4 regions of the Oceanobacillus iheyensis HTE831 genome follow, and region 4 is predicted to be linked to each of the others. Evidence: riboswitches for the same ligand, from Rfam matches in the RefSeq annotation. Region 4 holds a riboswitch; each other region holds the start of a gene.
What was found. A riboswitch is a leader RNA that binds a small molecule or an ion and turns the genes downstream of it on or off. The one in region 4 is predicted to bind thiamine pyrophosphate.
Positions count from the first base shown of each region.

Region 1: it holds a riboswitch for thiamine pyrophosphate, as region 4 does, so the genes downstream of both, OB_RS06730 (lipoate--protein ligase family protein) here and thiW (energy coupling factor transporter S component ThiW) in region 4, are expected to answer to the same signal.
Region 2: it holds a riboswitch for thiamine pyrophosphate, as region 4 does, so the genes downstream of both, thiT (energy-coupled thiamine transporter ThiT) here and thiW (energy coupling factor transporter S component ThiW) in region 4, are expected to answer to the same signal.
Region 3: it holds a riboswitch for thiamine pyrophosphate, as region 4 does, so the genes downstream of both, thiM (hydroxyethylthiazole kinase) here and thiW (energy coupling factor transporter S component ThiW) in region 4, are expected to answer to the same signal.

Region 1 is NC_004193.1:1,321,022-1,328,608, reverse strand. Features, by position in the region: gene OB_RS18760 (hypothetical protein) at 188-313, shown strand; gene OB_RS06740 (protein kinase family protein) at 313-921, shown strand; gene lipA (lipoyl synthase) at 1,158-2,102, opposite strand; gene OB_RS06730 (lipoate--protein ligase family protein) at 2,095-2,916, opposite strand; TPP riboswitch at 3,003-3,112, opposite strand; gene OB_RS06725 (dicarboxylate/amino acid:cation symporter) at 3,217-4,449, opposite strand; gene OB_RS06720 (MFS transporter) at 4,639-5,829, shown strand; gene OB_RS06715 (GNAT family N-acetyltransferase) at 5,875-6,408, opposite strand; gene OB_RS06710 (DUF998 domain-containing protein) at 6,567-7,193, opposite strand; gene OB_RS06705 (ZinT family metal-binding protein) at 7,374-7,587, opposite strand, start outside.
Region 2 is NC_004193.1:1,417,526-1,425,112, reverse strand. Features, by position in the region: gene OB_RS07180 (ArsA family ATPase) at 1-896, opposite strand, end outside; gene OB_RS07175 (cory-CC-star protein) at 918-1,175, opposite strand; gene OB_RS07170 (carbon starvation CstA family protein) at 1,278-3,011, opposite strand; gene OB_RS07165 (hypothetical protein) at 3,310-4,722, opposite strand; gene thiT (energy-coupled thiamine transporter ThiT) at 4,858-5,427, opposite strand; TPP riboswitch at 5,536-5,639, opposite strand; gene OB_RS07155 (M3 family oligoendopeptidase) at 5,700-7,478, opposite strand.
Region 3 is NC_004193.1:675,678-683,264, reverse strand. Features, by position in the region: gene tsaD (tRNA (adenosine(37)-N6)-threonylcarbamoyltransferase complex transferase subunit TsaD) at 1-826, opposite strand, end outside; gene rimI (ribosomal protein S18-alanine N-acetyltransferase) at 823-1,272, opposite strand; gene tsaB (tRNA (adenosine(37)-N6)-threonylcarbamoyltransferase complex dimerization subunit type 1 TsaB) at 1,265-1,972, opposite strand; gene tsaE (tRNA (adenosine(37)-N6)-threonylcarbamoyltransferase complex ATPase subunit type 1 TsaE) at 1,983-2,432, opposite strand; gene thiL (thiamine-phosphate kinase) at 2,442-3,410, opposite strand; tRNA gene OB_RS03535 (tRNA-Asp) at 3,564-3,640, opposite strand; tRNA gene OB_RS03530 (tRNA-Met) at 3,717-3,793, opposite strand; rRNA gene rrf (5S ribosomal RNA) at 3,881-3,996, opposite strand; TPP riboswitch at 4,344-4,447, shown strand; gene thiM (hydroxyethylthiazole kinase) at 4,538-5,317, shown strand; gene OB_RS03515 (Lin0512 family protein) at 5,351-5,710, shown strand; gene tenA (thiaminase II) at 5,733-6,410, shown strand; gene OB_RS03505 (thiol-disulfide oxidoreductase DCC family protein) at 6,859-7,227, opposite strand; partial or broken gene OB_RS18850 (zinc-binding dehydrogenase) at 7,360-7,587, shown strand, end outside.
Region 4 is NC_004193.1:501,829-509,415, forward strand. Features, by position in the region: gene thiE (thiamine phosphate synthase) at 1-241, opposite strand, end outside; gene thiM (hydroxyethylthiazole kinase) at 248-1,021, opposite strand; gene thiD (bifunctional hydroxymethylpyrimidine kinase/phosphomethylpyrimidine kinase) at 1,050-1,844, opposite strand; gene tenA (thiaminase II) at 1,841-2,524, opposite strand; gene thiW (energy coupling factor transporter S component ThiW) at 2,521-3,024, opposite strand; TPP riboswitch at 3,105-3,220, opposite strand; gene OB_RS02600 (LytTR family transcriptional regulator DNA-binding domain-containing protein) at 3,315-4,355, shown strand; gene OB_RS02605 (ABC transporter ATP-binding protein) at 4,467-5,315, shown strand; gene OB_RS02610 (ABC transporter permease) at 5,312-6,013, shown strand; partial or broken gene OB_RS02615 (spore gernimation protein GerQ) at 6,365-6,499, shown strand; gene OB_RS02620 (Ger(x)C family spore germination protein) at 6,630-7,587, opposite strand, start outside.

The DNA of each region.
Region 1 (7,587 bases), 820 kb from region 4:
ATATATTCAAATATCATTGAAATTAATCCCAAAGGGGAGTAGCATAATAGCAGCTGTCGTCATTACAGGAGAAATCCTCGGCACTGCTGGCAACGAATTATATTGTTGCTTGCGAGACCTTTGCTCAATTTAGTGGGCAAAGGTCTCTTTTTTGACTTATTGCCACACTTTTAAAGGAGGTAATTACATGTCTAAGATTACAAAACTATTGAAATCTAAAGTGGTAAAAGAAGGAATGAAACAAGCTCAAAAACATGCACTACCAATAATAAAAAAGGAACTAGCAAAAAGGAAAGGTAAGTATAAGAAATAATGAAATCATCTAGATACAACTTCTATGTCTCCACCGTTTCATTTATTAATAAAAACAGGCAAGTAAAAGTACTTCAACATCACCCCGATCTACAAATTTATGGAACGGGCAGAAGTGCTGTTGTGTTTAAAGTGAACGGAGAACATAAAGTCATTAAGATTTTTTATCCACCTTTTGAAGAAACAGCCATTCAAGAGAAAAATAACTATGAAAAGCTAGAAGGTAGTAATTATTATCCAACCATTTATGAATCCGGACCTAACTATTTGGTCATGGATTTAATTGAAGGAAAAACTTTTTTTGAGTGTTTAGCAGAAGGGATATTATTAGAATCAGACTATGTACACCAAGTTGAAGAAGGATTGCAATACGCAAGGGAAGTTGGTTTAAATCCTTCCGATATTCATTTGCACAACCTGATCGTTACAAAAGAAGGATCAATAAAAATTATAGATGTCGCTCGTTTTTCCCAAGAGAAACAATGCACGCAATGGCAAGATTTAAAAAATGGATACGAAAAATACTATCATCGAACTTATTTTCCTACTAAAATTCCAAAATGGATAATGAATAGTGTTTCCAAACTGTACCGGCTTCTTAATAACTAGTCTGATAAGAGGTCGGTACATCCTGCTCATAAGGCAAATGTATTAGAAAAATTTGTTAGAATTATACGGACCCCCTTTGTGAGGAAGACCAAGGTGGGCCCCCGATGTATGAACAACCGAGGGTTCCCATCCCATTCGTGTTGGTGTTGTAAGCGCAGTATTTTCTGAAACGATTTCTTAAATCCATTTATCTATTGAGTATATTCTTGGGTCCTAAACCCTGAAATTCTTAGTACTTAGAAATTAAAATCCAATTGACTGTTTTCTTGCTTTTCTACACCTTTCATATACTTAATTCTTCGTTGAGCTGCTGCATTAGAAACTTGTTCATCCGCATGGTATGAGGAACGAACTAATGGACCAGATTCACAATGAGAAAAGCCTTTTTCTAGGGCGATATTTTTCAATTCTTCAAATTCATCTGGATGGTAATAGCGTACTACCTCTAGATGCTTTTTCGTTGGCTGTAAATATTGGCCAAGTGTAACAATATCCACATTATGCGCTAATAAATCATCCATCGCCTGAATAATCTCATCTTTTTCTTCTCCAAGGCCAACCATGATACTTGATTTCGTCGGTGTATTAGGAGCTATCTCTTTTACCCGTCGTAGTAACTCTAAAGAACGATCGTACATAGCTCTTGCTCGCACTCGTTTTGTAAGTCTTCGTACGGTTTCAATATTATGATTAAAAATATCTGGTCCACTATCCATTAATGTATGGAGACTTTCATAATCTCCTTTCATATCCGAAGGCAAAATTTCAATAGTACAACCAGGATTCTTTCTACGAATAGCTCGGACAGTTTCCGCAAACACTGCTGCACCGCCATCATTTAAATCATCTCTCGCCACTGCTGTTACTACCACATGTTTTAACCCCATTACGGTGACAGAATCAGCCACACGTTCTGGTTCTCCCCAATCTAGTTCATTTGGTAACCCTGTTTTTACTGCACAGAACCGGCAACCTCTTGTACATGTATCTCCTAAAATCATAAAAGTAGCTGTTTTTCGTTCGCTCCAGCATTCATGTAAGTTTGGACAGCGCGCTTCTTCACAAACCGTGTTTAACCGATTATCACGCATCAACTTTTTTAAATTTCGATACGATTTGTTCGTATTAATTCTTGTTTTTAACCAATCTGGCTTACGTACATGCGTTTGTTGATTAGACATGTGAAACAGCTCCTTTTATATTATTCTCTGAATAATTTGATTCGGCAATCTGGTACACTTCTTTCCACTGTTCTTCTGTCAACGTTATTGGCTCTAATTCGATATTTAAAATTTCTGAAAAACCTTGTTGAAAAGCATTACGCACCCTTTCATAGGATTGCTTTTCTCCTAATTCTGCATTAATGGTAGTCGCTCTTTCATAGAATCTTTGCTTTTTTCTTTCTTTCATTTGGTCTGCAGGAAATTGAAATAAATCAAATAGCATCTCCACATTCATCGATAAAGGAATTGATCCATGTTGAAGAAGTATGCCTCTTTTCCTTATTTGTGCATTTCCAGAAATCTTCTTGCCCTTTGCAACTAATTCATAAAATGCAGGTTGCTCAAAACATATATTGCTTCGACCTTTAGAGGATGGCTCATGAGCATGATCCACTTCAATCCCTAGCAATTGATAAGCTCTTACTATACCTTTGGATAAATCGAAATAAGCTTGTCGAATTGATGAGGCAACTTTTTCATGCTTCTCTGAAATGACAATACTGTAGGTCAATTCATCATCATGCAAGACAGCACTTCCACCAGTCATTCTTCTTACCAATTGACATTGATGCTTTTTAATTCCTTGAAGATCAATCTTTCCATCTACCTTTTGGAAATATCCTATAGAGAGTGTTGGTTTATTCCATCGATAAAATCGCAATGTTGGTGGAATTTCACCTTTTTGATGCCAATGCAACAAAGCTTCATCTAGCGCCATATTAATTGCTGCATCTTGTGGAGTGTTTTCTAAAAACGCCCATTTTTCTCGCAAAAATAGTTCCTCCTTAGCGAATCTCTTCACTTTAGACAAACAAAAAAGACCACATTCATCATGAGAGAATGCAGTCAACATACGTATGCCTATTGACCACACTTCCTCACGCAGGCATTATCCTGTTCGAGTACAAAGGGTCTAAACGGTCCGATGTTCATCTCAGCTATTTACCATAGCTCCCCTAGTGTGAAAAAATTCTATTTAGATGTCATTTACTAACAACCCAAGCTTACCAATAATGGAATATAATGTAAAGATAATTTTTACTCATTTGATTTATCAATCATTTTTTTACTCTTAGGTCAGGTTTTCGCTTGATTCCATCCAATCTTTACCTTCAATTTTTCTGGTTACTAACATACTTGAAACAGTGTCACCAGTAACGTTAATCATTGTTGCAGGTGGGTCAACAACTACTCCAATAGCGGTTATGATGGGTAGAGCTTCCATTGGCAATCCATACAGTGTAATGATCATCATCTCTCCCATAAACCCTCCGCCTGGAATCCCGCTCATAACAATACCAGACAATAAACAAATTCCAATAGCAGTTAGAAAAGTGTCAAATCCGGAGAAATCCATATTAAATACCCCAAAAACAAAGGCAATTTTAAGCATTGCCGATAGACATGACCCATCCATATGAATCGTTGCTCCTAAAGGAAGCACCGTTTCGCGAACATCTTTAGGAACGCCAATACGCTTCGCCGCTTGTAAGTTCACAGGTAGCGCAGCGATGCTACTTCCAGTACCAAGTGAGGTTGCTGCAGGAGCTAAGATATTTTTCCAAAAACGAGTAACTCCCTTCTTACCACCAGCAAGAAATGCATATAAGGTAAATCCAATTGCAAAGTATAGGACCGAAACCGGGTAGTAAATGATGATTGCTTTTGCATAATCACCTATCAATTCCGCCCCAAACTCTCCTACAAGTGCTGCAAAGTATGCTCCTAGACCGATTGGAGCATAGTACATCACAAGTTTTATGATTCTCATAAATACTTCAGATGCACTAGTTAAAAACGTAGCGAATGGTCTTCCTTTTTCTCCAGTTAGGCCAGTCGCTACCCCAATTAATACAGAAAAAACAATGAGCGCTAACATGTTGTCACGGGAGAATAAATCAACAAAATCTGGTACTGTAAACGTATTAACCAATTGTTCTGATAGGTTTTGTTCTTCCACATTTTCTGGTGTATCTAATGGAATATTTACACCAGAACCCGGTTCAAAAATAACTGTAGCAACTAACATAAACACAGACGCAATTATTCCTGTAACTACAAAAACTGTAATCATCGAGCCCATAATTTTACCAAGACGTTTCATACTATCCATAGCAGCAATCGCTGATGATATGGTGAAGAAAACTAATGGTATTACAATCATAAATAACAAATTAATAAATAAATCCCCAAGTGGTTTGATAATTGTCGCATCTTCACCAAATACAATCCCTATGATACTTCCAATAATGATCGATGCCAGTAAAATAATAGGAAATCGATATGCTTTGAATTTTTCTTTCATATTTCTCACCTTCACTATGTAATGTAATTTCACTTTGCCAACTTAGTATATTCTACTCCTTTTTGTATTGAAGTCCAAGAGGAAAATGAAGTAATAATTCTATATTGATTAAGATTTTATGCTAGACATCAAAATAGTTCTGTCATATTATATTCATTATGTATTTTTTAAACATAGAGGGGAGATTATATGACAGAGAAATTCTCTCGAAATACCATTCTAGCTATCTTCATGATTGGTACATTCGCGATAGGAATGACAGAATATGTTGTTACTGGATTACTAACACAATTCGCTACAGACCTAGATGTTTCAGTGTCCACTACCGGACTTCTATTAAGTATTTATGCTATCAGCGTTGCTGTATTCGGTCCTATCTTACGGATGATTACAGTAAAGTACTCACCAAAACCCTTATTAATTGGTTTAATATCTATATTTATTATAAGTAATATCGTCGCAGCACTAGCTCCAAATTTTGACGTGCTACTACTATCAAGATTGCTATCAGCGACCATGCATGCACCTTTTTTCGGTTTAACCATGAGTCTTGCTGTTGAAATTTCTAAACCAGAAAAAAGAACGAGTGCCATTGCTGCAGTTCAAGGTGGGTTAACCATCGCTGTAATGCTAGGTGTTCCATTCGGCTCGTTTGTTGGAGGGTATTTTGATTGGAGACTTGTTTTTTGGATCATTGCCTTATTAGGTGCGATTACCTTAATTGGTTTAATTATAGTTACACCTAACATTAAGCCAGCAGTACAACCGAAACTTAGAAAAGAATTAACCGTATTAAAAAATAAAAATGTATTAATGATCATTGCGGTTATTGTCTTTGGTTTTTCAGGTGTCTTCACTGCATATACGTTTAAGGAACCTATGTTAAGAGAACTTGCTGGTTTTGGCGTGACAGGTGTCACAATCGGACTGTTTTTATTTGGCTTAGGAGCAGTTATTGGCAACTTTGTATCAGGAAGGATTCAGCCATCTAAATTAACTGAGCGTTTAATCTTTACCTTAGCAGCACTTGGTGCCGTGCTATTTTTATTTACATTTTTATTATCTGTGCCATTTCTCGCTTATGTTGCATGTTTTCTCTTTGGAGCAGGTACTTTTGGAACCACTCCAATTCTAAATTCAAAGATTATCCTAGCTGCTACAGAAGCACCAGCTCTATCTGGTACCATAGCCGCTTCTGTATTTAATCTGGCAAATTCTATTGGAGCAACCTTGGGAAGTCTACTATTAAATTCAGGATTTTCCTTTTCACAAATCACATTTGTTGCAGCCGGAATGATCTTATTCGGGATGTTATTGATGATAATAACGCATAAAATAGAAGATAAATCATTATTTTCTATTACCACAGATAACAACTAGATTTACGAAAAAGGAGACTCTATTGCATGAGTCTCCTCTTTTGTATTATTGCTCGTTCCACTCTTCTCGTAAAATCCCCATACGTATAGAGTCGTAATACTCTCCATTATAATAACGTACGTTACGAATCCTTCCTTCCATCGTCATTCCTAACTTTTCAGCAACACGAATCATCCTCTTATTTCCCGACCATGTAGTTAATCCAACTCGAACAACTGGCAACTGAGTAAATATATGGTTTACCCATAATTTTAAAGCTGTTGTTCCATAACCCTTCCCCCAATTATTGCCTTCATAAAAGATAATACCCATCTCTAGCCAATTCTTTTGTTCATCTTCATAATAATAAGAAACGGTACCATGGACATCATTATTCACACATACGACCCATCTAGATTTAGCATCGATCCATGATTCAGCTTCTTTCAAGAAATGTTCGTAAGACATACTTTCATGAGAGAAATATGGAGCATCCCATTGCTTCCACTCTGGGTTATCTTCTTTATAAATTAACTCCCATAGACGCTTCAAATCTTTTTCTTGAATTGGGCGTATTGTTAATTCTTGGTCTTTATACATGAATATCCTCTTTTCATTAAAATTTCATTATCCTAACGATTGATTGAAAAGAAGACGAAAAAGAAACTCTCTACTTTTCAATCACCTTTTTTTATTGAAGTCTGTTTCATTGTAATCACTCCTTTTTTAAAATAAAGTTTTGAGAAACTATTAAACAATCATCTATATGCACCCTTGTGATCGGATAAGATAATTGCTAAGACAGTTCCCCACAGAAATGTTATAGCATAAAACATACGTTGTAGTAGTCCTGCTGGTAACGGGATAAAGATAAGAAGTAAAATAAAAATCACTAAAACTACGAGGGAAACCAGTATGCCATACGTCCACCATTTTCCTCTTACTAATAACTTCCCAAATAACCATAACCCAATTAAAAAAGTCACCATTCCCAGCTGTGCAAAAATAGAATGCCAAAATAAATTTACATCTGCAGGAATAAATCCAGAAAAAATATTTCCTATTGCCAGTAATAATAAACAAATAGTACCTATCAGGTTCTTTCTATTACGTTCTAGTTGTTGAGAAAGATATACTATTCCTATTGAAAATGTAATTCCATTAACAATAAATAATACATTCATCCAAAAATGATGAGGAGAACAAATATCATACGCTGCTAGAGAATAAGTATATTCACCACAACTCGTGACTCCCAAATCACTCATTGCATGATCCATCACATTATACGGAGCGATAGAAGACATCACAAAAAAAGGTTCAAGTACAAAATACATACAAGTGAGAATCCAACTTGTAATACCAACTTTTTTAGAAATTTTCATTTCAATTACTCCTTCTATATTAATCCCGCTTAACAGTGCTGTAATATCCAAACTTAAAGTTTCCCTATCTAGGAATATTTCTATAGTATTATTTCTATATTTATATCCTTTATTCCTTTTAATATTTTCATATAAAAAAAGAGAACCCAATAAATATCGGATTCTCTACTTATAAACATATTAGTGCGCAATCATCTCATGAACGATATCTTCTTCACTCATTTCAGATGGATAGTATGTTGGCCAGTGTTCCACTTCTTCTAACAAGGCTTGTCTGTCATCTCCCCAATAAAGATGGTAATGTCCAGAGTCTGTTGGGAATATCGAATGATCACTAAATTGAATGTAAGTTGGTAAGCCTTCCGTCTCTTCCTCTAGCTTAAATATAAATCTT
Region 2 (7,587 bases), 920 kb from region 4:
TGCTCCATACTTGTTATATCTTCAGTAAATAAAGGGATTATAACTTTATTTTGATCTTGAAAATATTCATGAATTAATTTCATATACTGTTGTTCGTGCTCTTTTCTTCTTTTATAAAACGTGCCATCTACATTTTCAGGTAACACTTTATTTATTATTACAGTATCAACAAGAAGATGGTACTGTCCTAACAAATCGATGGCCTTTTTTGTTTCCAATATAGGAAGTCGTTCAGGATTTAATACAAATAGAAAGCCTGTTTGTTGTTGATCGAGTAAAATTTCTCTTGCTTTTGAGAAACGAAGCTGTCTTTCATGTAAAACATCGTATATTGGATCTTCTACAGGTGCTCCGTCATTCAATAGTTGCGAATAATTATCGTTCGTTTTCTTTCGTTTTTTTAATAATCCCTCTATCCAAATTCCCATTAATTCCGGTAGGGTCAACAAGCGAATCGTATGTCCAGTTGGAGCAGTATCAAATATTAGTTTATCAAACTGATTCCCTTCTTCCAAAATAATTGAGATTAATTTATCAAATAAAGCTGCTTCGTCTGCACCAGGAGAGGCTTTTGCAGTATCCAGCTGTCGATTAACCTCCTCAATCATTCCTACATGAACCACACCTTGAATATTTTCCTTCACGGATCGGATATAAGATTCAGTCTCTATTTCAGGGTCAATCTCTAATCCATAAAGGGAATTAGCTAATTTTTTTATTTTCCCGCCTATGGTGGTTTGAAATATATCCCCCACATTATGTGCAGGGTCGGTTGATATAAGTAATGTCTTATTGCCCTCCTTTGCTAATTTCCAAGCAATTGCAGCAGCAGAACTTGACTTACCTACTCCCCCCTTACCACCAACAAAAATAATACGTTTATGTAATACTTCCACACCAAATCCCCCTCTCAACTATTAGCAACAACGAATACCACTTAATGGAGATTTATCCATCCCCATTCGCAAATGCCAATCATGAAAATCTTCGATAATATACGGGTACAACTCTAATGTATAGTAGTAAACTGGATTCGGGATTCCAAGCATTTCCGAATAAAGTAATAGCAAAAAGAAATCATCCTCATTTCGTAATTCTCTAGCTACTTCATTACGATGCGGCAAACTTATGACTTCCTCATAATAAGAAATTAGTTTCTTTATATTTTCCAACATCATTATGAACACTCCTTTCTCTTATAGAAAAATGAAAATACTGCCTCAAAACCAGCACAACACGTAATGATTGTTCCAGTTATAAAGGCAGTATCATCCATGTTATTCTCTATCGAATGGATCATCTTGTTTTTTCGTTAATTCATGAAAGGCGGTTAAAGCAATCCAAATAGCAAATACAAAAATGATTGCTCCTAATACAAATAATAACATATTTGATCCGCTTCCAAACCAAGACCACTCAAAGAATACTTGTTGGAACATCGCATATAAGGTCATAAATATAACGAAAATCATCGGAATGAGTGTGACGAGATAGTTACTTCCTCTACGTTTTAACCAAATCGAAATAAGGAATAAACTTATCGCTGCTAGGAGTTGGTTTGCAGTACCAAATAATGGCCATATGAGATAACCACCAGACCCAAATCCATTCGGCCCTTCTGGAATCAGAACTAGAGCTGTACTGGATAACACGGCTACCGAGGTAGCAACATGTGTTTTTGTTAATGGCTTAATATTATATTCAATACCTAACTCTGCAATAATATAACGCATAAGGCGTACGGATGTATCTAATGTTGTCGCTGCAAAGCTAACAACTATGATAGAAACTATTGTTGTAGCTATTTCAGTTGGTATCCATAATCCTTGTGCCAGATTAGCTGCACCTTCAACAAAATTTCCTAGTCCAATTGCGTTTGCGTCTGAAAATGATGCATACGCTTGAGAAAATGCATCTGTATTTGCAAATAACGTTCCTACCGCAAGTATAGATACAAGTGCAAGTACTCCTTCACCTACAGCCCCAAAATAACCTACGAATCTTGCATCTGTTTCTTTATTTAATTGCTTCGATGATGTACCAGAAGATACCAGCCCATGAAAACCGGAAATAGCCCCACATGCTATGGTAATAAATAGTAACGGCAATAGACTTTTATCTGGGCTCTCATTAATAGCTGGAGCTGAAATACTAGGATTTGTGAAAATAAGCCCTAAATAAAGAATACCTAGTCCTACTACTAACTGATGTGAATTAATAAAATCTCTCGGTTGTAGTAATTTCCATACCGGCAATGTCGAAGCAATATACACATAAACCATTAGAATAACAATCCAAATTAAAAATGCCGTTGATACACTTCCTAACCCAAACAACCCTGCTCCATCTTCTCCACCCATAAAACGCACAAGATCAATTTGTAAAAAGTCAAATCTACTTGCTAAAATTGCCGTTAAATACATGATAGCGAGTGCAACTAGAGAAGGGATTAACATTTTTTTACTTCGTTTATAAGCAGCGTATCCAATCCAGATTGCTAGCGGTATTTGAATAAACACTGGCAAAACACTAGATGGATAACTAATAAATAAATTGGAAATTACCCATGCAAATACTGCATTTACCATTAAAACTAATATTAATATAATAAATAAAAATAATAGCTTCCCTTTTCTACCGATTAACTTATCGGCAATGGTACCGACAGAATATCCTTTATTGCGGACAGACAATGCTAAAGTCCCGAAATCATGAACTCCTGCTGCAAATACCGTACCTAATACTACCCATAGAAAAGCTGGTAACCATCCCCAATAGATTGCGATTGCGGGACCGAGTATTGGAGCTGCACCTGCTACAGAAGTAAAATGATGCCCCCACAAAACAAACTTATTTGTCGGAACATAATCCACACCATCTTTATAGCGATGTGCAGGAGTAACATAGTTTGGGTCTAACCGAAAAATCTTTTCTGCAACAAACTTAGAATAATAACGATAACCCAATATAAAGATAACAATACCAATTAGAGCAACAACGATAGCATTCAATTGATTACCTCCTTTTTGAAATATATTTGTATCAATTTATGTGTAAGCGCTTTTATTTAGTACAACCATGACTATTTTTGGTCAGTTTTTATGTACTATCTGTTTTGTAATTCCTTTTCACATTCAATTGTCATCACTCCTTTGTTTTATTATTAAAATTATTCTAACATATTCGACAAATTTGTATAACCTATTTTTATATTAAATTAGATAAAAAATACCTTCACACGTTTACTATTCTTCCATTGTTTATAATGGAAGAATACGTAACATATAAAGGTATCATAAAATAAGAATCTTAAAGAAAGATAACTCCTACGATTGTCGCTATAATCAATCCGACTATTACAGGGATAAAATTCTTTCGAACCAAATCCATTACAGATACACCACAAAAACCTGCTATTGCAATTAATGACGACCAAGCAACAATGGTGCCGCCCCCCGTCCAAATAGCTCCTAATTGACCGATACTGGCTAGTGTAGCAGCATCCACTCCTCCTGTCTGAAGAGAAGCAGCTAATGCTCCCGTTAAGGGCAAGCCTGAAAAACCAGAACCATCTAAACCTGTTATTATTCCAATGATTAACACACTGAAAGCAACTAAGAATGAGCTTTCTGGTAGATATTGCTGAATAGAAGCAACTAGATCAAATAATAATGCAGGTCCTTCTTCCACACCTAATATTCTACCTGAAAACTCGGGACTGCCAAGAAAGAAAAATCCAGCGATAGGTATAACTGGCCCCATAGCCTTAAAAGCAAATACAAAACCATTTGTAATATGACTCCCTACATAGTCTAATGCGTTTTGTTTTCCAAACGCTATTGTCGAGAGCAATAACAATATTACTGCAACTCCACCAACAAATGCAGCTCCATCACCACCTACTAATTCTGTATTCGCAATAAACTTACCATAAAGCATATACACGACTACAGCTAACAAAGCAGTTGGTACAATAACTGCAAAAAGTTTGCTCCATGTTTCTAACTGTTTCGTTTTGGGGTGGTGTAGAGAATGCTCCGATTGCTGCAGTTGTTCTAACTCCCTTTCATTTTCCGGATCATGTTTTGAGCGTATATGTTTTCGATAAAGTGTATATGCAATTGCGATAGCGACTCCACCAGCAACTAAAGAGAGAATGAGTGAACGGTCGGCAACAACACTTGTATCTATATTTGCAGCAGTTGCCGAGAGATTTGGAGCTACTTGAACGATATAATCAGATGATAGTGCCATGCCTTGACCGGCAATTGCAATTGCAACTGCAGCTACCATTGCTGGTAACCCCGCTCTAATTGCAGCAGGAACCAATAATGCACAAATCAATGGTACAGCCGGGGTTGGCCAAAAGAATAATGAAATTACATAGGTTACTCCTATTAATACAAAGAATGATACGTGTCCATTTACCATTACGCTTTGTATTGGCTGGATCATTCGCACATCGGCACCAAGGTCTTTTAATGAATGTAATAAAGCAAGCATAAATGTAATAATTAAAAATATACTAAATAATTCTTGCGCGGCGACTAGATTGGCATGAAAGATGGCTGTAAATCCTGAAACGATACTGCCATTAAAAACCCATGACAATATGAAAGTTCCTAATAAGGTCGGTAGTACAATTCCTTTCCGAAAAATCATAGTGATGATAATTACAAGTGTAAACAACCCATAAATGAAATGCGCTAGGGTTAATGTCATCCTACATTCTTCCTCTCCTTGAATGTACTATAGCCTATGCAAAGAGAAGTGTTTTCGCTACTGTAACTATCTTCATTTAATAATAAAAGTCTAAGGACTCTTGGTCCTCAGACTTTGTTTGTGTGAGCAAATTGTCTACTTTGTTTGAAGTAATGTTTTTGGTTGTTTATGGAATAAAAAGAATACAGCTACTGCACTCAGTACAAAAGAAGGTAACATATACGAGCCATTATACAGAAGAGAATATAACCATACTGGTTGCCCTTCTACTGCAGATTCAAAGAATACTATCCCTGCAATATAATGTGCAATAAAACGTGCGAATGAACCGATAAATACTCCTAAAGTAATTAAAGATAAGTATGATTTAACCTTATTTTCTCGAACATTTTTTTGTACTGATTTTGCGACAACTCCCGCTAAACCAATGCCAGTAAATGCAATTGCGTAATCGATGAATCCTTGCAATGGCACCAATACATACGCAGTCCCTATAGCAATTTGTAACATTCCCCATAGGAATCCTGATATTAAGCCGCCTTTTAATCCCCATCGAAAGGCTACAATGAATATTGGAATCATAGCAAAATCAATAGAGCCACCCTGTGGCCATATTTTTATTTGTAACGGAATTAAATCTAGTAATAGTGCAAGCGCTGTGAAAACAGCTACCTCGACTAAAAATAACGTCTTTTTTGTTGTCATTATCTACTCTCCCCTATTTTTTTACACAACAAAAAAGTAATGCCATCGGGAAGCTTCTTGATGGGACTGCATTATACAGTCATTGCTTCGCTCACACATTACTACTGTCCATCAAAAAGACTACAATCCCTACGCTAGTACTAACTAACAGGTTCAAAGGGTCAGAACATTATACGTCCACTCTCAGCCATATGGCTCCCCTTGCAGGCTTTTTTCTATTTACTTTTTTGCTATATTTTATTGTACGTTAATCTGGCTATTTATACAATAGTTTATAATTGAAGAAATGTCTCAACATCCTTAACACATAAGGAAATTGCCTCTTCCCAAAAATCAGGTTTTGTTAGATCTACTTGTAAATGTTTTTGTGCTAGTTCTTCTACAGTCATTCTTCCAGTATCTCTTAATAATGCGATATAATCCTCTTCAAAACTTCCTCCTTGTTCTTGAGCATGCTTGTAAATTCCTAGACTAAATAAGTATCCAAATGTATACGGGAAGTTATAAAAAGGTACTCCAGTAATATGGAAATGCATTTTTGAAGCCCAGAAGTTTGGATCATATTCATCCAATCTATCGCAATACGCTTCTTTCTGCGCTTCCACCATCAATTGATTTAAACGGTCTACCGACACCATTCCTTTTTTTCTTTCTTCGTAAAAACGTGTTTCAAACAAAAAGCGGGAATGAATATTCATAAAAAATGCAATACTACGCTTGATTTTTACTTCAAGCTGAGATAGCTTCTCTTCCTTAGTTGTTGAAGATTGTACAGATGCATCAGCAACAATCATTTCCGCAAAGGTAGAAGCTGTTTCGGCTACATTCATCGCATATCTTTGATTTAATCCATTAACATCATTCATGACATGTTGATGATAAGCGTGTCCGAGTTCATGCGCCAATGTTGCTATATTAGAAGATGTTCCAGAATAAGTCATAAAAATTCTTGTCTGCTCACTATTCGGAAAGCTTGTACAAAATCCACCAGGACGTTTCCCTGGTCTATCTTCTGCTTCTATCCAATTTTTTTCAAAAGCCATTTGTGCAAAGTCTGCCATTTTAGGACTAAATTTCGCAAAATGATTAACAATAAATGCTGCACCTTCTGAATAACTTTTCTTTTCTTCTTCTTTACCGAGTGGAGCACCAATGTCATAAACACTTAATTTATCCAACTCTAGTAACTCAGCTTTCTTATCTAAATATTTTACAAAATGATGTTTATTTTTTTCTATTGCATTCCACATCGCATCAAGCGTTTCTTGTTTCATACGATTCTTCTCTAACGGTTCTTTTAATACATTGTTCCATCCATAATGCTTGTATGTTTGTAGTCGAAATCCTGCCAGATGATTTAATGTTTGGCTAATTAAATCTGCGTCTTTCTCCCACGCTTTAGATATTTGATCAAATACATACTTTCTGTTTTTACGATCTGGATGATTTGCTTTATTCGCAGCCTGTCCAACAGAGTACGCTTTAATCTCTCCATCTTCCTCAAGTTCAACACTCATCTTCCCAACAATAGTACCATACATTTGATTCCATGCATGATACCCATCAACAGAAAGGTCATTTTTTAACATTTCTACTTCTTTCGCTAATTGTTTCTTTGCTTTTTCTCTTTTTTCCCTTAATACAAATTCTAAATCTTTTAATTCAGGTGAGCCTATTAATTCTTCCCATTCTTTTTCTGGAACTTGAGCTACTTTTTGGTCAATTAATGTAGTTAATCCTTCCATTTCAGCTGATAACTCACTTCGCTCTGCAACAAGTAGATTCGCTTGTTCATCTTTTACGTCCTGAGCACTTAAACAACTAACAAAAGCTGCTGCCTCACGAAATTCTTTTTGCAACTTCTCCAATTTTATAAAGAGATTAGTCCATTCATCTACTCTAATAATAGACGTATCGATTTGTGTAACTTGTTGTGATACTAAAGTTATATCTTCTCTTACCTGTTGAACATGATTCTGGTATTCCTTAGAATGGCTTCCTCCTGGGAATATGGTATCTAAATCCCAGACTGGTGATAGTGTAAATGACATCAAATCCCTCCTTCATTATTTAAAATCTTTTGTCTTCTTAATTATAACGAAAGTTTTGAAAATAAACATTAAAAATTGGTTGGAACAAAAGTATTTCACTCAAAAGAGA
Region 3 (7,587 bases), 170 kb from region 4:
TAGCAGCTACTCCACCCGCTACAATAACTTGATTTACGTTATATTCTTTCGCTGCACGATATGTTTTTTCTGTCAGTACTTCCACAACACTCGCTTGAAAACTTGCAGCAATATCTTCTGCACTTAACGTCAAATCACGTTGCTTTGCGTTATGAATTTTATTTATAACGGCAGACTTCAATCCACTAAAACTAAAATCATAACTATCTGCTTCTAACCAAGCACGAGGAAATTCAATCGTTTCCTCACCTTTAGCAGCTAAGCGATCAATTTGTGGACCACCTGGATAAGGCAATTTCAACATACGGGCGACCTTATCATATGCTTCTCCTGCAGCATCATCTCTTGTCTCCCCTATTAATTCATAGTCTCCATGTTCCTTCATTAGGACTAATTCTGTGTGTCCACCAGAAACAATAAGGGCTAACATCGGAAACACAAATTCATGCTCTAGTCTATTTGCATAAATATGACCAGCAATATGGTGAACCCCAACTAATGGTTTCTTCTTAGCAAACGCTAATGCTTTCGCTGCATTTACACCTACTAATAAAGCTCCTACTAATCCTGGTCCTTCTGTAACTGCGATTGCATCTATATCTTCCCAAGTAACATCAGCCTCAGTAATTGCTTGTTCAAGCACAAGTGTAATTTGTTCAACGTGATGCCTTGATGCAATTTCAGGAACTACTCCTCCGAAGCGTTTATGACTTTCAATTTGAGATGCAACTACATTGGACATAATCTCTCTACCGTTTTTTACTACAGAGGCTGCGGTTTCATCACAACTTGTTTCTATACCTAATATAATCGTATCTTTTTTCATTTCAGATTCACCCACATTACAATAGCATCCTCGTGATTATCCGTGTAATACCTCTTACGAACTCCACCAGGAACTAAACCAAATTTTCTATATAAGGATTGCGCCGCTATGTTTGATGCACGTACTTCTAAGGATAGGCGCTCGACTCCTTTTGCTATGGCAATCTGCATCAAATAACGAAATAACTTTTCACCTAATTTATTTCTGCGATAACTTGGTAGAATAGCGAAATTCGTTATTTGTGCGTCATCTAACACCATCCACGAACCAATATAACCAACAACTGTACGTTCGACTTCAACGACATAATAATACGCATGAGCATTTTCTATTAATTCTTGATAAAAAATATCCGTTGTCCAAGGTGTTTGAAAACATGCATTTTCTACATGTAAAACTTCAGGTATATCAGCAAGTTCCATTGGACGCATCGTTATATTATTCATTTACTTGACGTTCCTTCTGACTCTTTTGCCAATTCGCTTCTGCTTCTGCTAAACGTAGATAATTAGGAACGAGCTCATGAATAGCTTCCGGTTCTAAATTCATCCCTACAAGCCCTAAGTGCGAAGCTTTTGGAAGATGATAGATAGGTTCAGGAATAATTGCTAAATCTCCTAGTTCCTCTTTAATTAATTCTTTAAATTGTTCAATATCCGGACTCAAGAATACTACCTTTTCCCCCTGCTTTTTTAATTTATCCAGCATGGAGGTCATAAGTAAATTTTCTTCTTCAATCACTTTTTCAATTTTATTATCGTTAAATTGATATCCACCAGTAAATACTAATCCTCTCCTCGCATCAAAGAAAGGACATATAATTCCACTAAAGAACTTCCCTTGATAAGCAAGTACCTCTAAGCTAGAGACTCCTACTACTGGTATTTCTAAAGCCCATGCCATTGTCTTTGCTGTAGATAGGCCAATTCTTACTCCCGTGTAAGAGCCAGGCCCTTTTGCTACTACAATTCGATCAAGTTCTTCCGGTTGCATAGATACCTGTTGCATAAGACTTTCTACAGCAGGCATTAAACGAACAGAATGATTCTTCTTGATATTAGTTGTAAGTTCAGCTAGTATCTCTCCATTGTTTAATAATGACACACCTAATACTTGATTGGAAGTATCGATTGCAAGTATATTCATACATTAACTCCTAACCTTTTAATTCATTTACTACTTGTTCAAAGTGAGACCCATGAGGTTTCAAATCAATTACACGCATATCTTTATTTTCCGTATAATGAATAGATATTTCTAAACGATCCACGGGTAAGAATGGCTCAATAAATCCAGCCCATTCCACTACAGAGACTCCATTTCCATGAAAATATTCATCAAAACCAATGTCCTCCAGGGAATCCTCTAAACGATACACATCCATATGATATAAAGGCATTTTCCCACGGTATTCTTTCACAATTGTAAACGTAGGGCTCGTAATATGACGCTTAACTTCTAGTCCAGAAGCAATTCCTTTCGTAAACGTTGTTTTACCAGAACCTAGCTGACCTTCTAACGTAATAACATCACCCGGACGCAACGACTTAGCTAGTCTTTCGCCGAATGATTTTGTTTCTTCCGGAGAACCAAGCTGTATTTTCATTTAATTCACCTACTTCAAATGCGTATATCCGCTTTTCTTAAGCACTTTACGCATAGCATTATCTTCTATATAAACAGGATGCTTTTCTTCTTCTACAACACTTCCAATTACCGTCAATTGGGTATTTGTCTTCTCAGCAGCTTCATTTACAACAGCCCAGTCACCTTTAGCCACTGTCCCTAGGAGTTCAAAATCCTCTCCACCAGACAATTTCCACTGATATTGTTGCTCATACGTAAATTGATAAAAGGAAGGTGCAACTGGTATATCATTTTCACGTAATACAATGGACACATTAGAAGCTTCTGCGATCTCACTTGCCTCATTGGCAATCCCATCACTTACATCATTTAAAGATACTCTGTCCAGACTTTCTAGAGCTTGCGCAAAAGCCACTCTCGGTTCCGGTTTTCGATGCCGATGAATATAAAAATCTTGATCAACATATCGGTTGTTTTCATTGTCGCTGGTCAGAATATGAAACCCTGCTAGAGAGTCTCCTAATGTCCCCGTAACAAAGACAATGTCTCCTTCTTTTGCATGCTGACGATATCGCGCTTTATTTGTGATCGTATATCCAATTACTGTAATAGAGATGGTTAATTGCTTACCGGAAACAGTATCTCCACCAATAATATCCATATGATACTTTGATGCTAAATCATCCATACCTGAATATATCTGAGATAGCTCCGCTTGAGTCCAATTCTTTGGTATTACAATAGATACTAAATAGAAACTAGGTGAAGCTCCCATTGCTGCTAAATCACTTATATTGGCCCCTAATGCTCGATAGCCGATATGATACGGTTCCATTGTAGAACGGGAAAAATGTACATCCTCTACAAAAGTATCTACTGCCGTAACAATATCCTTTGAACTACGAAAAACAGCAGCATCATCTCCAATTCCTTTTAACAGAGAAGGCTGTCGATAATATGTCGGCTTAATCGAATCTATAAAAGAAAACTCATCCATTTCACATCACCATTCTTTATCTTCACTACCAACTATCATAGCAAAAACAAAAGAAAAAAGAAAAAAATTGGACGACTAAATAATGTCTACAAACTAAAAAAACACAGGTTTCAATTCAAACCATGTGTTCTACAACTTCTAATATAATTTTCATGGCGGTCCGGACGGGACTCGAACCCGCGACCTCCTGCGTGACAGGCAGGCATTCTAACCAACTGAACTACCGGACCAACTTTTTTTACTTATGTATGGCATCCAGTATTTCAATGGTGAATCTGGATCTTACTCAAGTAATAGTAAATAATTTGGTTGCGGGGGCAGGATTTGAACCTGCGACCTTTGGGTTATGAGCCCAACGAGCTACCAGACTGCTCCACCCCGCGATATGACTTATGATATGGAAAATATGGTCATACACTTCTATGTGTTATACTTACATATTCTATCCAATCTAAGGATAAATTATCCTTGCCTGGCGGCGTCCTACTCTTGCAGGGGTAAAACCCCAACTACCATTGGCGCTGAAAAGCTTAACTTCTGTGTTCGGCATGGGAACAGGTGTGACCTTCTCGCTATCGCTACCAGACAATCCTTAAAATCAAGGACAAGTAATATTATATCCATAGAACTATAAAAAAGCAATACCTTTTTAAAACTTTTTTTATTTCGTCGTTTGTTTTTATAAAATAAATGCTAAGAAACGTTGATATGATTGCAAAACGAGTTGCTATTTTAAATTAGTCTCAGTTTGAAAATCTACATTTGTGCGTGTATTTAAGTTTTTTTAAGGGATCATGTCATTCGGATATCACCAAGTCATTATTATAATCCAAACTTTTTAAAACAATCATTACTTAGCATCGATGAAAATTGACTCATATGAATAATTTTACTTTTACGAAAAAATCAACTAAGATGTAGGTAGAATAAAAAAAAATCCACTAGGGGTGCCATTTTGGCTGAGATAAGATGCATTTCTTGATCCCTTTGAACCTGAACTGGTTAATACCAGCGTAGGAAAGTGGAGTTGGCGACTATACCTATTCTGTAGCTGTATATAAAACCACTCCATTTTGGGGTGGTTTATTTGTTCTTTATTCTAAATTAATAGGAGAGGAGAATTTTTGGTGGATGCTATTGCTAAGATTAAACAAGATAAACCGTTTATTTTTAATATAACCAATGAAGTTGCATCTAATTTTTCTGCTAATGGCTTAATCGCTATCGGAGCGTCACCTGCGATGTCTCATACTCCAAGAGAAGCTAAAAAGTATGGAGAAATCGCCGACGCGGTAGTGCTAAACCTGGGGACATTAACGGAAGACCGGGGAGAAGCAATGTTAAAGGCTGGAATGGCAGCAAACAAGAATGGGGTTCCAGTTATTCTTGATCCCATTGCAGTTGGAGGTACAGATTTTCGGACGGAGATCATTGATGACATACTTAAAACGGTAAAGCTAGCTGCAATACGTGCTAATGCTGGGGAAATAGCTGTGTTGGCAGGTAAGCTAGAAAAAGCAAAGGGGCCAGATTCCATTATTCAAGAAAACGAACCAGAAATCGCAAAAACTGTCGCTAAAAAATATGATACGGTTGTCATCTCAACTGGAAAAGTTGACGTTGTGACAGATGGTAAGCGAACTGCTTTATGTACAAACGGGCATGAAATGCTACAAAACATTACGGCTAGCGGATGTTTACTTTCATCTTTTGTCGGACCTTTTGTGAGTGTAGTTGATGACTTTTATCAAGCAGGTATATATGCTGTGACAAGTTATGGTATTGCAGCTGAATTAGCAATGGAAAAAGCATCTGGGCCTGGAACATTTATTCCGGCATTACTCGATGAAATATACTTTCTAACTGATGAAAAAGTAGAAAAATACAAACAAGTTCACGAACTATAAGGATATGTATCATTATCGAAGGAGGAAAAGTAATTGGAAAATCTTCTATTTGTCGAGACAGGAACAGGAGTAGATGTTCATGGACAGAACGTGAATATTGCATCAGAAAGAGCTGTAATGAATGCAATCCATAGCAATTCTATGCCAGGAATGAAGAAGATCTTACCAGATGCTGACTTAAATAAGATGAAAGTAAATGTAAAACTGGGTATTCCATTAGATACGGAAAAATTGGATCACGACAAAATAAAACAATTAATTCCTTATGGTACAGTCACTGTTGAGGTCTTACCTGGAGGCTTGGCAACAACTAGTGGGATTTTCTTGGAAGATCAGCAGGATAAAAACGATTTAATGTATATTGTTAACGCAGTTGTAGAAGTAGGCTATTAAACAAAATTAAGGGGGATTTTCTATGCTTTTTTCAGATTCATTGCGTGAGGCAACAAAAGAAAGCTGGCAGTTAAGTTTAAATCATCCATTTGTACAAAAGGTCGTAAGTGGTGATTTGCCACTAGAAACATTCAAAAATTATATTCTACAAGATATCTATTATTTGAAACATTACGGGAAGGTGCATGCTTTTGCGGCTGCTCATTCAGATGACTTTCATATTGCCGCTAAACTGGCAGAAAAAGCAAAGAAGACCGCTGAAGCAGAACTTACGGTGCATAAGGAGCACGCAGAAATTTTACAGATTACAGAAGCTGAAATCGAGAATTTCAAACCAGCACCGACTGCATACGCGTATACATCACATTTATACCGCGCGTCGCTGTCCGGAAGTTTAGCTCAAATTGTAGCTGCAATGCTACCATGTTATTGGTTGTATGCAGATATTGGTTTGACCTACAAGGATGCGAAGCCAAAGGAAAAAATTTACCAGAACTGGTTGAACACCTATGGCAGTGATTGGTTCCAAGAATCCACACAAGAAATGATTGATCTGCTCAATACTTTAGCTGAACAAGCAGGAGAAGCAGAGAAGGAAAAAATCAAAACACAATTTATTATTGCGAAAGAATACGAACTTGCATTTTGGGAAATGTCCTATACATTTGAAACATGGCTTTCGGAAAAACAACAAATCTAGCAGACTTTTAAATATACGGAATTGTAATAATAAGTGAACTACTTATAGATTGTGGTTAATATAATCAACCCATAACAGCTTCGTGTAAAATGTACGTCACCAGACAATCAATTCATTGGAAAGCTGGTGTCTTACGTTTATGATCGAAGTGTATCCTCTTATTGCTTTATTTAAGTGATGTAAATAAAGCAATAAGGAGGTTGCTTATTTATTATTGATTACATTTTCCTTTTCCCCCAACAATTATTTTAGAGCCCGTTTAGTTGACTAATAAAAAGTCCATGCCTATCATAATTCGCTTCATAAAGCACGTTTTTCAGACCGGAAAAATAGGTGAAGACACTTGATAGAACGGAGGATAAAGACAAGGCTGTGGAAGCGAGAAAGATATATAAAATAACCAGGATCTTTTTTTACACGTTCTGTCACTGCCTCTCTTTTTTGCCAGTTACAGCTTATTATAAGGCACCCTTCCAAACCATTTATAACGGCGAGTTGAAATAAAGCGGTATGCAGGATCACCAATTTTTTGTGCGAACGGTAAATAAAGCAATAAAGCTAAAGGGATAGTGGCTGGTAGTAAAGAAAGAATCTTGCGGACGGTATTAAACCCTGTCAGTATACGATTATCTTTTGTATACATATAGATTTCGTCATACATATTTTTATAGTTATTGGCTCTCTCTTTGATTGAATCACTTAATTCCTGAACAGGGTACCAGAAAATGGTGTTATTCCAGTCCAGACTTTTCAGTACTGCCTTCACTGTCCTACATAAAGGGCATTCAGCATCGAAAAATACAATATGTTTATTCAAACGATTTTTCTCCCTTCTGTTTCAGATGTCTTTTCTAGTTTAAATTGTTTTCCATCATTTGTTGATTTGTATATATTCCCTTAATAACTTCAATATAAATACATTTCCTTTTACTTCTTCTGAGTAAACCTTGTGCTGCTTTATAAATCAGATCATCTTACTGAGTAAATAATGGAAGAGCGTGTTGGTTCTATTGATTCTATTTTAGATGTAGTGGGCGATGCATTGTTCTTCACTTCCCTTTAAGTATTGAAGAAAGACGAGAAGTTTTGTACATCTGACTTTGAAGGTGGTCAAAAGACAGAACTCGAATTTAGAACCATGTACATAAAACATATTATCCTGTATGGCTCTGTTTTA
Region 4 (7,587 bases):
TTGCTAAATCTACATCATCATTAATAATAAAAGGGATTTGAAAATCATGGCAAATAGCTTTTAAATCTTTTGCGAGTTCAACTTTTGCAGTTCCTGTTAAAGAATTCTTACCCTTTTCTCTGTATTGAAAAGCAGTAATTCCTGCAGAGGCTGCCTCTTTTAATATCTCCCGTGGGTCTCGATGGCAGTTTTGACTACCCATAATAAAATACTTTCGAAGCATATGTTTATCGAATTTCATAATGATTTATTCTCCTTCCGTAAGTTCCTGTGGCATTTTAGAAAGCGAATCAATGAATACAGGTAAAAAACTACCTGTACCATGAACATTTTCTTGATTAGCTGCATAAGAAGCAGAAAGTCCATAGAACGAGACCGCTGTCATTAATTGATCTTTTAGTGTGGATTTTGTGGTTAAGCACGCCGCGATAATGGAGCCTAATAAACAACCGGAACCAGTTATTGATGATAGGTAATGATGACCTGTACCATTATGAATCAAATGATTATCTACATAAATAACATCCGTTTCTCCGGTGACAACAACTGCAGTGTTATATTTTTCACTTACTTTTTGCGCAATAACATCTAAATTTCCGTCACCAATGGAGTCTACTCCTTTTGCTTCGAGATTGATATTAACGAGACTTGCTAGTTCACCAGCATTTCCTTTTATAACAGTTGGTCGAACTTCCTCTAAAATTTTATCAATAGCATTTCGTCTAAAAGAGGTGGCAGCAACACCAACAGGGTCTAATAATACTGGAATATTATGCTTATTCGCTGTTTTTCCAGCAGCAATCATAGATTCCAATTCGGTGGAAGTTAACGTACCGATATTAATTAAAACGGCATTTGAAATTGCCGCAATTTGTTCAACTTCTTCTATCGCTTTTGCCATAATTGGTGAACCGCCAAATGAAAGTAAACCATTGGCAGAGAAGTTCATTACTACTTGATTAGTTAGGTGATGCACAAGTGGTTTAGTGTCACGTACCTGTTTAATAATATCGACCTGCATATTTATCTCCCTTTCCTTAATATCTCCATTACCTTTCTCGAGTCGCCCAATGATTCGTTGGTCCATTACCATTACCGAGCTCAAATGATTTGGATATTGCAACAGTAACAAAGTCTTTTGAGTGTCGAACTGCTTCTACAATGGAGTACCCCTTAGCAAGATAACTAGTAATAGCAGCAGAATAGGTGCACCCTGTGCCATGGGTGTTTTTGGTATTAATTCTTTCAGCTGAAAATGTATGGATCTTAGATCCGTCATATAGAAAGTCTATTGCTTCCCCTTCCATGTGACCACCTTTTATTAATGCCGCATCTGCGTGGAAATGATCAACAATGTGTTTTGCCGCATCTTTCATATCTTCTACTGTTTCAATAGAATTTCCAGTAATAAATTCTGCCTCTGGAATATTCGGCGTCACTAGTGCCGTTTGAGGGAGTAAACTTTCTCTTAAAAATGAACGAGCTTCTTTATCTATAAGGGAATCACCACTGGTAGCAACCATAACCGGATCCATAACATAAGGTGCATTCAGTTTCTCTATTTTTTTTGAGATGATTTCCATCATTTGTTTATTGGCAATCATTCCCGTTTTAAAAGCGTGGATAGGCATATCTTCCAGGATAGCTTCAAGTTGGTCTTCGATCATATTGATTGGCATATGATGGACCGAAGTTACACCAGTAGTATTTTGAGCGACTACGGAAGTAATGACAGACATGCCATACGTTTGTAGCTCTTGAAATGTTTTTAAATCTGCTTGTATGCCAGCTCCGCCACTTGGGTCTGTGCCAGCAATCGTTAATGCACATGGTACATTCTTCATTTTTTAATATCCTCCTTTATTGAGGGCCACTCCTCCGTGGATATAGCCATTTCCCAAAATAAGTATTCTAATTGACAACTTTTTCGGAAAGCAATTTTCATATTTGTTTTTTCTTTTTCTGAAGCATGTCTTGCGTGTTCGTCAAGACGTGCACACATTTCTTCAACATCTTGCTCTGTATTTGCATAACATTGTATCCAAATTTGAAATGGATGATTATCCGATGGTTGCCATATTTCATTTATATATTTTCCGATCTCATAGTACGTCCAAGGGCATGGTAAAAGCGCACTAATTGCTTCTCCAGTAGTTCCTGTTTGGGCATGATACATCATATGTTTAACATAATGATCTCCTGTTGGAGGCAATGGCAGTTCTTGTAAGTCTTCGTAGTTTACATTAATATAGTCACAAAAACACAGATGAGCTTGTATTTCGTCATGTAGAGAAAACTGCATAAGCTCACTAAAGTAAGCAATGTCGTCCCGGTGATCGGCATTTCCGATGGCCATGCCGATTGTTTTCATAAACCCATTTAAATAAGCATAATCTGCTTGAACATAATGACGAACTGCATCTACAGGTAGTATTCCCTTTCCTACCCCTTCCACAAACGGATGAGCTTTTATAAGTGCAAAAATATCTTCGTTTTCCTTTCTTAGTTCTTCTGAGAAATTCATGAATAATCCCTCCTCTGAATGTGTGAAAGTTCTGTATGATGGACTCTAGATAATATAAACCAACCTATGCAAGCTCCTGAAACACTACTAACGATGAATGCTGGTAGAAATGCAAGTGCACCAACACTTGAGCCCATTAAAAAATTAGCAAAAGGAACGGCAAGGAGCGAACCAACTATCCCAGTACCTAATATTTCTCCTGTTACTGCTAAACGATGACGCCGCCATTTTCGATAAAGTATCCCTGCAAAAAAAGCGCCAATCATTCCTCCGGGAAAAGCTAGTAATGTTCCTAGCCCTAAGAGATTTCGAAGTAAACCAATCATTAAAGCAACACCAACAGCAGGTCCTGGACCAAGTAACACTGCTGCCATAACATTTACTGCATGTTGAACAGGATACGCTCGTGCGACACCAGCAGGGAACCATAATAACTGTGAACCAATCGTTCCAATGGCAACAAGGACAGCCATCAATGTTAAGACGCGGGTGTTTTTCACTTTATCTCTCCTTTTTAAAACAAACAAAAAACCAGGTCCAATTAAAGGACCTGGTTTTGGTATACTGAGAATGTAATCATCAAAATTATTGACTACTTCCCTACGCTGGTATTAACCAGATCAGGTCCATAAGAGTCGGAAAGTAGGTGCTTTCCTCTCAGCCCACACATAGTACTGGGCACCCCTAGTAGTTGCTTTTCGTATTTATTTACTTCATATTAACTGTAACAAAATAAATAAATTCTGTCATCTGAATACATAAAATTGGGATTCAAAGGGGACTGAGATAGATGCTTCAATTAAGAGAACTAGAATATCGACAAGGTGACCACATCTTGTTTTCGACGTTTCATTTAACGATTCAAGAAGGGGAAGTTGCAGCGATTCATTCCTCCTTAAATGTTAGGCAGATGTTAATAAAAATGATTGTTGGAGATAAAAAAATTAATAACGGTAGTATCGAATTAAATGGAATTACATTAAAAGATAAAGTGGAGTACTTTCAAGCGTTAGGACTTCAATTATTGAATAACGGCCTTTACGAACGGATGAATATAAAAGAATATTTTCGATTTATGGAAAAATTATATCAAACGAATGTCAATCATCAAGATTTGATTGAAAAATTACAATTACATGAAGTGAAGGATAAGCCAATTAGTAAATTAACAGAGTCTGAACAAAAGCGGGTTCATTATGGGAAAGCAATTATTCAGGATGCAAGTATTTATCTTTTTGAAGAGCCGGATTTAAATGTTGACTTAGAAACGAAACGAGTATTGGTTCATGTTTTAAACCATCTTAAGCAGAATAAAAAAGGTGTATTAATACTGACATCCAATATGGAAAGTGCAATTACATTAGCAGAAAGAGTTTACCGACTTAACGAGGAAGGGTTACAAACAGTTGAAATTAAAACAGAAGAAAACGAAGAGAAGCAAGAGATAGACGAAGTTTCAGAAGAAGAGTTAGGAAAGCAAGATTTTTCTTTTCAGCTAAATAAAATACCTTCGAAAGTAAATGACAAGATAGTACTACTTGATCCTCCAGAGATTGACTACATTGAAAGTGATGAAGGTCAAGCTGTAGTACATATGAAAGGGTCATCGTTTCGAACAGCATTTACGCTTCGTCAATTAGAAGAAAAATTAGAACATCAAGGATTTTTCCGATGTCATCGATCTTATATCGTAAATTTACAAAAAGTACGAGAAGTAATTACCTGGACGAGAAATAGTTACAGTCTTGTTTTGCAAGATAAAGAAAAAACTCAAGTACCTTTATCGAAAGCAAAGTTGGTTGAATTAAAGCAAATTTTAGGAGTCGATTAAGCTCCATTTAACCTATTAGGTACTCCATTCATCGGAAATTTAGTGCGAAGACCTTGATATAACAGTATTCTGAAGATGCAAATGAAAATTGGATTTTCAGGAGGGAATTACATGACTTCAGTCATTGAGGTAAGTCATTTAGAAAAAGTTTATCAAAATAAGCAAGCACTTAACGATGTAACTTTTCAAGTCGAGAAAGGAGAGACATTCGGTTTTTTAGGACCAAGTGGCTCAGGAAAAACAACCACAATAAAAATATTAACTGGACAATTAACACACACTTCTGGAATAGCAAAAGTATTTGGTGTACCAGTTCAACAATTAAAATCGCCAGCTCAACGAAAACGATTTGGAGTGGTTACAGATAATAGTGGTTTGTATAACCGTCTCACTATCTACGATAATTTAAAAACGTATGCGCAATTATATGATGTGCAAGAGAACCGCATTAATGAAGTGTTAGAGATGGTTCGTTTACAAAATGAAGCAAAGCAACAAGTTGCCAAGTTATCAAAAGGTATGACACAGCGCGTGCTCTTGGCAAGAGCATTACTTCATAACCCTGAAATATTATTCTTGGATGAGCCAACTTCAGCATTAGATCCCGTGAACTCGAAGCACATTCATGAAGGATTAAAAGAATTGAATAAACAAGGAACAACGGTATTTTTAACAACACATGATATGGAAGAAGCAGATCATTTATGTCATCGTGTAGCATTTTTGAATAAAGGTTCTGTGCAGTTATTGGATAGCCCTAAAAATTTGAAGAAGCAATATCGTGAAGAGAAAGTGTTGCTAGAGCTAAGGGATGGTAGAGAATTGGAATTACCTTTAGCCCCTTCTATTGCTAATGATATTCAACGATATATTTCAGAAGATCGTATAGAAACCATCCGCACAAAAGAACCAACTTTAGGGGATATTTTCGTAGAAGTAACGGGGAGGGAACTAGTATGACTTTTTCTGTAAAACGTTTTATGGCAATTTTTCAAAAGGATTTAAAAGACTTATATCGTAATATGTATGTCTCTTCAACGATTATCTTACCACTCGTATTTGCGCTCATATATGGACGGATGGATGTTGTTCCATTAGAAATTCATATATTTATTATCAGCATTTCTTTATCTATGGTAGGTGCCTTTCTTCAATGTGCAATTATTGCGGAAGAAAAGGAAAAGAATACACTTCGTGGTTTGATGCTTTCACCTGCTACCATTACGGAGATACTAGCAGGAAAAAGTGCCGTAACAATAGTTATCACATTAGTAATTACGTATATCTCTATGTTGATTTCAGGATTTTCACCTTCTAATCTTATACCGGTAATAGTAGGAGTTGTATTATCTCTTGTATTCTTTATTGCGCTAGGAACTTGGTTAGGATTAATCACTCGTTCTGTTTTAGAAGCTTCCATCTATATTTTACCTGTAATGTTTATATTTGGAATGTCTAATATGTTTATTGGGTTTGCAGAAGAATATCCTTTTCTGAAAGTGTTAGAATATACACCAGCTATTCAGTTATTTGAAATAGCGAATATAACGAACGGGACTATTGCCGATTATTGGCAACCTTTTGCAATTATTGGTGCTTGGATAGTTGTTGGTGCTGGATTAACAATCTTGTCCTTCAAGAAACGAATGATGGATTAATATAATTGCCACGTTTTATTTAATAAACGCAAAAGAATAGTTTTATAATTGACTGGAGTCCTTCGTTTGCTTAAGTAGCGGAGGACTCTTTATGTTGTGCCCGATAAATTTTGAGTCACTCTATAAGGGGTAGCGTCAGGAAAATGCGGATTTACAACGTTAAGGAAATTTTCAATATTAAAAAGCCTAATTTCTCAATTGAGAAATTAGGCTTTCATTGCTTCATTAAAGCGCCCGATTCTTAAAGATGTAACCTGTTTCCAATTTTTAAAAAAAACATTAAAGAATATTCACTCCTATTTTTGGAACAATACAATTGATTGTATTAACGAATAAGGAGGTTAATTAGAAATGGATAAACAAAAATTAGCTGATCATGAATCAATGGATTTACATGAAGTTATTAATTTCAAAACCCTGTGCTTAGCGAAATCAAAACTAATGCAAGGACTCGTATTTGATCAAGATTTGAGAGCATTAATGCAAACTTAGAAAGGGCATACATATGCTCTTTCTTTATGACTGTGTCTCCGTTGTATCGATGTTATGAATAGAAGTCTAATAGAAATAGGTCAAAAAATAATATCAGAAAGAAAAAGGTGATCAACTTCAGTGATCACAAAATGATTCCACTACTTCTAACATTGACTTTTACCTTTGGATTAACAAGGATATGCTCATAATAATTTTCTCCCTTTATTTCTTTCCATATAGCTGGATGAAAGGCAATGAGTTCTCTGCCTAATCCAAGTACGTCACTTTGATTCGCTGCAAGTTTTTTGAACAGAGCATCCGCTTTTTCAGTGAGAATCTTTGATAATCGATTTTCCAAAAAATTGATCATTTCCTGCTTATCTAAATGGTCTGGAGGATAGTCAACAATCTCTACGTCCAATTGCAGCATAATATCAGCATGTACCTTTTCTTTTTTTTCCAGCTTAAGTTTTCTTGATACGCTTTTTACATTATAGCTGACAGATCCGCCAGCTTTTTTATCTAACTGTTCTGTTAAAAGTGCTTTTTTGGATTGTGTTTCCATAAATAATAATAGCAAAGTACTTTCAGCAGGGGAAAGAAACTGTCCGGTAAAGCTGTGGTCATGAAAAAGAGCAGCCCCATTTATTTTAACTTCATTATCTTCCTCGTCCTTGCTCAGATAAGGGAGCATGAAATCTTTTCCTTCATCAAACAAATAGGTGCGAATCGATCTTAGTGTAATATCCTGAATCACCGAATGTTTTTCACTGCTGTGAATCAATTCGTACAGGTATTCCCCTTTTTCAACTTCATTTTCGGATATATGGGTAATTATCCCATTTGCACTGTTATCTGTCACAGCAATTTTGGCGTTTAAATCCACCCTTGGATCCCGGTAAAGAGGATCCAGCACATTGTAGATATCACCTTTGGCGACGTCGTTTCCTAAGATTAAAGTTCTTCCTTTTGCTGGATCGTAATTACCAGGTACGCTTTGATCAATTGTCATGCTTGCCTCTTTTATCGAACCTCCTTTTCCAGTTACCAGTTTATTCGATATGGATATTTCCCCCCTGCTTGACTCACTAATATTCATA